DNA from 3 places in the Colwellia sp. 6_MG-2023 genome. Region 2 is predicted to be linked to each of the others. Evidence: predicted binding sites of a transcription regulator. Region 2 holds the regulator's gene; each other region holds the start of a gene.

Region 1 (3,266 bases), on a different contig from region 2:
ATTGAAAGAGCGTATTGTGGACGAAATATCTGTTGTAGATGTGTTTTTGAGTGGAGGTATTATTGCTTATCCAACTGAAGCTGTATTTGGTTTGGGTTGTGATCCCGACAATGAACAGGCGGTTGAAAAATTATTAGCGTTGAAAAATAGACCTGTTGAGAAGGGCCTTATTTTACTTGCGGCTAATTATTCGCAATTATTACCTTATATTAATGATGATCTTATCCCTCCTGATAAAAGGTATACCGTTTTATCTAGGTGGCCTAATGGAATCACACAAGTTGTGCCTAAAAATAATAATACAGCTACTTGGCTAACAGGAAAGTTCAATACCATCGCTGTTAGAGTGACAGATCAACCAGATGTTGTTGCATTATGTAAGCAAACGAACAAACCTATTATTTCAACCAGTGCAAACCTTTCAGGAAGTGAACCCGCAATGACGTGGCAAGCGTTAGAAAAAAATGCAGAATTAGCATCAAAAATAGATTTTATCATTAAAGGTAAAACGTTAGGGTTTACACAACCGTCAACGATTATTGATGCGTTAACGGGTGAAACATTCAGAGCGTAGTTGTTAGAACTCGAGAGAGTGTTTAATTTTTTTAGTGCATTAAATGGTTATGGCTATTTTTTAAAGGGGTAGCCTTTCATCTATAATCACATTAAACGAACTGTACAATTTTATTAGCAATTGACCATATGTGACGCCATTTGATCAAAGGCTTGTCTTAGGTGTTGCTCAATTTCTTTATCGTCAATCACTTTTTTCATTGCGTTATTCATACATAGCATCCACAAATCACGTTGCTTTTTAGTTACCTGAAAAGGCATATGTCTTGCTCTTAACTGTGGATGACCATATTTTTGTTCAAATAATCTAGGCCCACCTAACCAACCAGAAAGGAATTCAAAAAACTTCTGTCTGATATTGTCTAACGGTTGTTTATGAATGGCTAATAATTCTTGTAAATGAATATTAGTTTCCATTTCATCATAGAATGCTTCAGCCAAATTACGAGTACCTGACTCTCCACCAATAAGTTGATATAAGCTATTTTCTTGTACATTATGATTGTTTGATTTTGTGACCATGGAAATTATTCTTTTAAGTTTACTAAACATATTGATGGGTAATAACGTAAGAGGTTTTATATCACTATATTCAAGTATTATAACCTGAGTTGATAATGAAGCCATATTTAATAAGGTTAATAAAAGCAACGGTATTAATAATGAATGAAAAAGAGCAACTTTTAGCCTAGATAATGGCCATAATTAGAGTAAATACTTGATCGAAATCAACTTTAAAATCACTTTTGTTTTTTCACTAAAAAACATTGTCTGAGATCAAGGTTTTTGTTGGCGGTAGGATTATTATGTCCCTAATTAATTTAAGGACATAAAAACATGAAACATTCTATATTAGCAATCGCATTATTATCACTTTCTTTACCATCTTTAGCTAACCAAGCTGGCGATATAATCGTTCGTGGTGGTGCAACTATGGTTTCTCCAGATTCTGGTTCAGCTGGTGTAGCATTAGATGGCGCACTTACACCACTATCTCTTACTGTTGATGATAATACTCAACTTGGTTTGAACCTAGTTTACTTTTTTGACAGTAACTGGGCAATTGAGCTACTTGCGGCTACACCATTTACTCATGATGTTAAGTTACAAGATCCTGATGGTGTTACAAGTTCAGTTTATGGTATTGATCTTAATGGTGCTACTCTTGCTGAGGTTACTCATTTACCACCAACGTTAAGTGCATTATATTATTTTGATACAGGAACTGCTTTTAAACCTTATATTGGTGCAGGTATTAATTATACTATTTTCTTTGATGAGAAATTCACATCAACACCGAGAGCTGCAGGGTTTAGTGAACTCGAACTAGATAACTCTTTTGGCTTGTCAGTTCAAGTGGGTATGGATTACGAACTTGATGAAAATTGGTCGCTGAATATTTCAGCGCGCTATATCGATATTGAAACAGATGCTAAGTTTGATTTGTCTGATCCATTAGATGCAGGATTATCAGGAAGTGGTAGTGCAGCAGTTGATATTAACCCAATGGTATATTCAGTGATGCTTGGTTATAAATTTTAATCATATTAGTAATAGAATATAATTTAAAAGCAGTAATTTATTACTGCTTTTTTGTGTTCTTAAAATAACAATTCGGTTAGGCTACGAATATTATTTTTATAGGGCTAACATTATGGATCAATATCGTGTTTTTGGTAATCCCATTAAACAATCTCGTTCACCTTTCATTCATCAATCATTCGCACAAGCAACTAACCAAGTACTGAATTATGAAACTCAATTTGCTGAACAAGATGGTTTTCATCAAGCTGTAACTGAGTTCATTGCTCTTGGTGGTAAGGGCGCTAATGTGACAGCACCATTCAAAGAACAAGCAATGGCGATGTGTGATGAGTTAACTGAGCATGCAAAATTCTCTGGTGCGGTTAATACGTTAACCTTTAAAAACGGTAAGATTTATGGAGATACTACTGACGGTATTGGTTTAGTGAATGACTTACTAGCTCATAATGTGTGTCTTAAAAATAGTCGAATATTATTACTCGGTGCTGGCGGCGCTTCAAAAGGGGTAGTGTTACCCTTATTGAATCAAATTCCAAAAAGTTTAACTATTGCTAATAGAACAGTTTCTAAAGCTCAAGCGATTGTTGAACAATATACAAATCAACCTCTTTCTGCTTGCTCCTTTGAAGAAGCAAATGAACAAGAGTTTGATGTCATTATTAATGCGACGTCTGCTGGTTTAACTGGGGCAGGGTTGCCGATAGCTGAAAAACTTATTACTGAAAATAGTGTTTGCTACGATATGACTTATGGCAAGGAACTTACCCCTTTTTTGCAAAAAGCAACAGAATTAAAGGCTAAGCAAGTTATTGATGGATTAGGAATGCTTGTAGGCCAAGCTGCGGAAAGTTTTTACATTTGGAGAGGGATAAAGCCAAATGTTGATTCTGTTATTGTGAAATTAAAATCATCTTTTTCATAGGAGTAAATTTTGAACCAAGCAATATTATTTAATGATGACTTCTCTTTTAGTGTAGAAGAGTGTGCATGGTGTTTTACGGGTCAGGCATCAGGGCAAAAAGTGACAATATATTTTCATTCTGCAGAACTTGAAAAATTAAAAGCTATTGATGATTGTACAAAGTACGACTTAGAAGAAGTTGCTGAGCTCTGGTTAGAGAAAAATGAACTAGAGGGAAGTGATATTC
Region 2 (3,266 bases):
AACTCAATGAACCTAGACTTATTCTCCGCATTTGTAATAGGATTACTTGGCTCAGGGCATTGTATTGTGATGTGCGGTGGGATTACCACCATGCTCACTTCAGCCCTTCCTGAGTCAAATAAATATAATAATCAAATACCTGTTAATAATCAGAGACCTATTAAGCACTCAACAGCATCCTCAATTACTCGTAGTAAAACCGCCTTAGTAATTTTATACAATATTGGTCGTATTTCTTCCTATGCTTTTATCGGCGCAATTGTGGGATTTACCGGCTCTATCGCGGCAAAAAATATTGGAATGCCACTTGCTGGTCTACGGTTAATTTCGGCAACCTTTATGATCTTACTTGGTTTATATTTAGGTCAGTGGTTGATGTGGTTAAATCGAATAGAAGCCCTAGGTAAGCATTTATGGCGTTACATATCACCTTTAGCCAGTAAAGCCATCCCTGTAAATTCACCAATAAAAGCACTTACTCTTGGCGCCATTTGGGGCTGGTTACCTTGCGGATTAGTCTACTCAACCTTAACTTGGGCACTGGCAAGCGGTAGCATATATACTGGGGCGAGTATTATGTTCTTTTTTGGCTTAGGTACTCTTCCCGCACTGTTAACTCTTTCTATTGGGTTTAGTAGCATTAAAAATACTTTAACTAAACCATCGTTCAAAAAGATAATGGCGTTAGTACTAATAACCTTTGGTATTTATAGTTTTATTGTTGCATACCACCAGATGTTCTAATACCATAGCATTATCCTAGAAATTAGAGTAAATACATAAATGAAAATTTACCCTATTCCTATAAAATAAATGAGTAGCCTATGTTAAATAATAGTTCCCCTGGTGCACAGCATATTAACTGTCAAAACTGTAGTGTTAGTGAACTTTGTCTACCTTTTACCTTAAATGATCAAGAACTTAATACGCTTGATCAAATTATTGATCGTAAACGTCCTTTCCACAAAGGTGATAAAATATTCACTGATGGTCAAGAAATGCAGGCGCTTTATGCTATTCGTTCTGGTACATTTAAAACTTTTACCGTTAATGAACAAGGTGAAGAACAAATCACTGGCTTTCACTTAGCTGGAGATTTACTAGGATTTGACGCTATTGCCGAATCAGAACATAAAAGTTTTGCTCAAGCTTTAGAAACATCGATGATATGTGAAATTCCTTACGATAATTTAGATACTTTATCTAATACTATGCCAAAACTTAAGAAACAAGTTTTACGCTTAATGAGTAACGAGATTAGAACCGATCAAGAAATGCTTACGTTGTTGAACAGAAAGAATGCCGAACAACGTGTTGCTACTTTTTTAGTCAGCTTAAGCAAACGCTATCGTGCCAGAGGTTTATCAGCCAATGAATTTCGCCTTACAATGACACGAAGCGATATTGGTAATTACATTGGACTTACCGTTGAAACAATCAGCCGTTTATTAAATCGTTTTCATAAAACAGGCTTAATTAAGGTTGATGGTAAACTTATTACTATCATAAACCTCAATGAACTTGTTAATTGTGCCGAACTTTAGCTCCTCAAAGGCTTTCTAGCGTTATAATTTATAATGCTTGTTTTAAATCCCTTATACTTTGATTTAAAACAAGCATTAATCTCACACTTTTGATATAAATTACTTAAGCTTTAATAAAGTTTAACCAATGTATAACAACAGGGAGAATTATCATGAAAACCTATCAAAAAATTCTAGTCGTTATCGACCCATCAACTGATGAACAAAAAGCATTACAAAGAGCAATAGACTTAGCTGCCAATATTAAAGCAAGTGGCGGTCAGGTGGAAGTAACTGCTTTTCTAAGTATCTTTGACTTCTCTTATGAGATGACTACTATCCTTTCCAACGATGATCGTGGCGCTATGCGACAATCTGTTATTAAAGATAAAGAGCTTTGGCTAGAAGGTATTATAAGTAATTTAAAGCCTGATATTGATATTAGTAACTTAGTTGTTTGGCATAATCGCCCTTTTGAATCTATTATTGAACAAGTAATCCAAAATAATTACGATCTAGTCATTAAAGGGACTCATCAACATGACAAATTCAAATCGGTAATTTTTACTCCTACTGATTGGCATATATTGCGTAAATGTCCATGTCCAGTATTATTAGTAAAAGAGCATGAATGGCCAAGCAATGGGAACATACTTGCAGCAATTAATGTCGGAAGTGATGAAACAGAGCACAATTCACTTAATAATAAAATTACTAAAGAAGCAAAAAAATTAGCACAGCTGATTCAAGGAAACGTTCATTTAGTAAATTCATTTCCTGGCACACCTGTTAACATTGCAATTGAAATACCAGAGTTTAACTCTAGTGAATACAATAATACTATGCTGCAACATCATAAAAAGTCGATGGCAGCACATGCGACTGAATTTGAAATTGATATCACTAACACTCACGTTGAAGAAGGCTTACCTGAAAGAGTCATTGAAGAAGTCGCGGATAAAATTGATGCTGAGCTAGTTGTGCTAGGCACAATAGGCCGAACGGGTATTTCTGCAGCATTAATTGGTAATACCGCAGAGCATGTCATTGACCAACTTAACTGTGATGTACTTGCGCTAAAACCTGAAGGTTATGTGTCTCCGCTACAGTAAAAGTATTTTCTCATACTGAAATCAAAGACTGAAAGAGGTATGTAACCTTTTTCAGTCTTTATTAAGCTAATATAACGTCGAAATAATCCCCTTTCAAACAACTTTAATACCACTTTAAACTTTTAACCTATGATAGAATTTACCATCGAAAATATAATATCTAATGTGATTAAGTGGTAAGTAGTTTTTAATGAATACTCAACAAGCTATTAGCAATAAGCTAGAAAAAAAAATCAGACACCTAACAGGCAAAGCCGTTTCTGATTACAACATGATTGAAGAAGGCGATAAAATTCTTTGTGCCATAAGTGGAGGTAAAGATTCTTTCGTAATGCTTGACATCCTTTTACACTTAAAACGTGTAGCGCCCATTAAATTTGACGTTATAGCTGTCAATCTCGATCAAAAACAGCCTGGCTTTCCTGAACATATACTACCTAATTACCTCGAAGAAAAAGGCATTGACTACTACATTATTGATAAAGACACCTACTCAGTAGTAAAACAAAAAGTACCTGAAGGAAAAACAACGTGCGCTTTATGTTCAAGACTCAGAAGAGGATCATTATATGGTTTTGCTGAAAAGATTGGTGCAACAAAAATAGCATTAGGTCATCATATGGATGACATC
Region 3 (3,266 bases), on a different contig from region 2:
GTGTGACCCAGAGCAAGAAAAGTTACTGAGAACTTTGTCTGACAAGGTGGTTGAATTAACGGCTAAATATGGCGGGTTAATGTGGGGGGAACATGGTAAAGGCTATCGTAGTGAATATGGCCCTGAGTTTTTTGGCGAGGAATTATTCACTGAATTAAGGAAAATCAAAGCCGCATTTGATCCACTCAATAAAATGAATCCAGGTAAGATATGTACCCCGATTGATTCAAGCGAACAATTAGTCAGTGTTGATGATACTAAACGTGGTTTTTTTGATCGACAGATTCCTATTACGGTAAAAGATTCATATAGTGCTGCCTTAGATTGCAATGGTAACGGTTTATGTTTTAACTACGATGTTAATAGTCCTATGTGTCCATCAAGCAAGGTAACTAAGGACAGACGTCACTCACCTAAAGGCCGTGCTGGTTTAATGCGTGAATGGTTAAGGTTACTAGAGAAGCAAGGTGTTGATATATTAGCACTAGAAACACAAGTAAATCATTGGTCAGTTAAAAAATTACTAGACACGACTATTACTAAATTCAAGCTTACTTTTTTTGAAAAAGAAGAGAATAAAAATGACTTCTCTCATGAAGTTATGGAAGCAATGCAAGGGTGTTTAGCGTGTAAGGCTTGTGCTAGCCAGTGTCCAATAAAGGTTGATGTGCCAGATTTTAGAAGCAGGTTTATCAACATTTATCATTCACGCTATCCTAGACCACTAAAAGATCATCTTGTCGCTAATGTAGAAATATTAGCACCATTAATGGCTAAAGTGCCAAAGTTGATGAATAGTATTTTAAGTTTGAATGCTTATGATAAGTTATCTGAAAAAACTATTGGTTACGTGAACACTCCATTATTAAGTGTTCCTACATTAAAAAAACAGGTCAAAAAAGCGGGTTATTCAGGGTTTGATTTAAATAAATTACAAGGTTTAACGAACCTACAACGTAAGGGTTACGTATTAATTGTACAAGATCCCTTTACATCTTTCTATGACGCTAAAACTGTCGAAAGTATGATGGCGTTAATAAAAGCGTTAGGTTTAGAGCCTATTTTATTACCGTTTAAACCAAACGGTAAGGCGCAACATGTGAAAGGGTTTTTAGCTCGCTTTGCCAAAACAGCTCAATCATCGAGTGATTTTTTAAATCAATTAACTCAACTGAATATACCCATGTTAGGTATGGATGCGTCAATGGTGCTCTGTTATCGCGATGAATACGCAAAAATTTTGGGTGATAAACGCGGTGACTTTAAAGTATTGCTCGCCCATGAATGGCTGTTGTCGTTTATTGAACAAGATGAAAAATTCAAAAGCATTGCAGATAAAAATCAGCAAGCGTTCAAATTATTTACTCACTGTACTGAGAAGACCGCTTTAGTGAATAGTGAAAATGAATGGACAAATATTTTTAGCCATTTTGGTTTGAATTTAGAAAAAGTGACTGTCGGATGTTGTGGTATGGCCGGTACCTATGGACATGAAAAGTCTAATTTAGATAACTCTAAAGAATTATTTAATCTAAGTTGGCAGCCTAAGTTAGCTGAGTTAGAGCAAACACAAATTTTGGCTACAGGTTTTTCTTGTCGGTCACAGGTGAAACGTTTAACAGCACTCAAAGCAAAACATCCTGTAGAGGCGTTATTAGCTAAATTACAATAACAAAACACTAAATAACCATTTTATTTGAGGCAACTATGTCAGATAAAAAACTTATTTTATTATTGAAAATATCTATTTGTATTGGTTTGTGCTTGTTAATTTTAGGTATATATTTACATAATTATAGTGATTATATGGAGTCTTTAGGCGTTACAGGCATCATTATTAGTGCGGTCTGTATTGCGTTGGGTTTAGTTTTTTCTTTGCCGACAAAAATGTATTTAACTTTTATACTTGTTAAGCGAGAAACAGAAGATCCTCCCCAAAATCATAAATTGAAATAAAGCCAACTTTTATAAAAAACCACCTTCGATAGACGGTGGTTTTTTTATGTCTGAATCTTGATCTATATCAAGCCCTAAGCTTAACTATGATATTAAAGTACACATTATAATTTGATTTTAATTATAGATTATCGAGTACGATATGAGCCTAACAACACTTCACAAACAACAAAAAAAATATGAGCGTAATACTTTTATTTTTCTGACTATTTTCCTTGCTCCCATTTTATCTGTTTGCATCGTTGCCGGTTTTGGCTTTGCCATATGGATAAGCCAAATGTTTATTTTTGGTCCTCCTGGATCTTAATACCTTGTCTACTTCAACATCAAAAGCCAATAAACGTGTTGATAATCCAGCGAGAAGGCGACTTTTACGTGGTCGGATACACACAAAACAAGTATTACGTTTACCTTGGGTAGTGAATGAATCTGTATTTACTTCGGGTTGCACACAGTGTCAAGACTGTATAAATAGTTGTGAAAGCAAGATCATTACTAAAGATGAAGAGGGTTTTCCAACCGTAGATTTTAGTTTAGGTGAATGTTCTTTTTGTAATAAGTGTATTGATGCTTGTGAGCAACCGCTTTTCTCTGGCGATTTTATTGATAATGAAAATACCAAGGATAAGATTGCTCAAAATAACAAACCTTGGCCAGTTAACATAGATATTAGTGATAAGTGTTTAGCTAAGAATAGCATTTATTGTCAAAGTTGCCGTGAGGAGTGTGAAACGAGTGCTATTAAATTTCATTACCTTAATTCCAGTATTCCTGAGCCAAGTATAAATGATGTTGATTGTACTCAATGTGGTGCTTGCATCAGTAAATGTCCACAAGATGCTATTTCCTTTATATTCGAGCCAAAAGCAAACTAATCTTTAGCTGTATTTACATTAAACAAGCGGTATTTAAAAAATTATATGACGAAAAATAATGAAAGTAGAACAGATGAATATCATGTGGCAAGTTTCGTCGCTTATCCTATTTTTGAGCAGTTAACCGAGGTGCAAAAAGCAATAACAAGGGTAGATGGTACTGAAATTCATGCAACCAGTGCAGAAGGTAAAATTGTTTTTACAATAGAGGGGCATAGTTATAAGGATATTGGCAACAAAATGGATACGATAAGAAATCATAAAGGCGTTATTAATTTATCACCTGTTTATCATCAGATTTTAGATGAAAGTACTGATAGTGAAAATAATTAAAGCAGCATAACAACGATAAAATTGAATGAAACATTTTAAAACGACATTAAATAAAGTGGGGAAGGTGACAAAATGATTAATCGCCGAGAATTTATTAAAGCC

Evidence for each region. Region 2 encodes FNR, which switches genes on or off when oxygen is low (the NO sensors DNR and NnrR bind a similar motif). Its sites were predicted from a motif close to TTGATCTAGATCAA; they were not measured.
Region 1: a site for FNR is predicted at 1,292-1,305, ahead of Q4503_RS00020 (OmpW family protein). Genes of this name have one in related genera too.
Region 3: a site for FNR is predicted at 2,014-2,027, ahead of napE (periplasmic nitrate reductase, NapE protein). Genes of this name have one in related genera too.

Annotation. Positions count from the first base shown of each region.
Region 1 covers NZ_JAUOPP010000001.1:1,514-4,779, reverse strand. The annotation lists gene Q4503_RS00030 (Sua5/YciO/YrdC/YwlC family protein) at 17-574, shown strand; gene Q4503_RS00025 (group II truncated hemoglobin) at 688-1,095, opposite strand; gene Q4503_RS00020 (OmpW family protein) at 1,411-2,115, shown strand; gene aroE (shikimate dehydrogenase) at 2,228-3,040, shown strand; gene Q4503_RS00010 (hypothetical protein) at 3,050-3,266, shown strand, end outside.
Region 2 covers NZ_JAUOPP010000006.1:62,494-65,759, reverse strand. The annotation lists gene Q4503_RS05665 (sulfite exporter TauE/SafE family protein) at 7-744, shown strand; gene fnr (fumarate/nitrate reduction transcriptional regulator Fnr) at 825-1,544, shown strand; gene uspE (universal stress protein UspE) at 1,697-2,635, shown strand; gene ttcA (tRNA 2-thiocytidine(32) synthetase TtcA) at 2,826-3,266, shown strand, end outside.
Region 3 covers NZ_JAUOPP010000036.1:12,191-15,456, forward strand. The annotation lists gene Q4503_RS17700 (FAD-binding and (Fe-S)-binding domain-containing protein) at 1-1,672, shown strand, start outside; gene Q4503_RS17705 (hypothetical protein) at 1,708-1,956, shown strand; gene napE (periplasmic nitrate reductase, NapE protein) at 2,099-2,263, shown strand; gene napF (ferredoxin-type protein NapF) at 2,268-2,831, shown strand; gene Q4503_RS17720 (chaperone NapD) at 2,877-3,164, shown strand; gene napA (nitrate reductase catalytic subunit NapA) at 3,237-3,266, shown strand, end outside.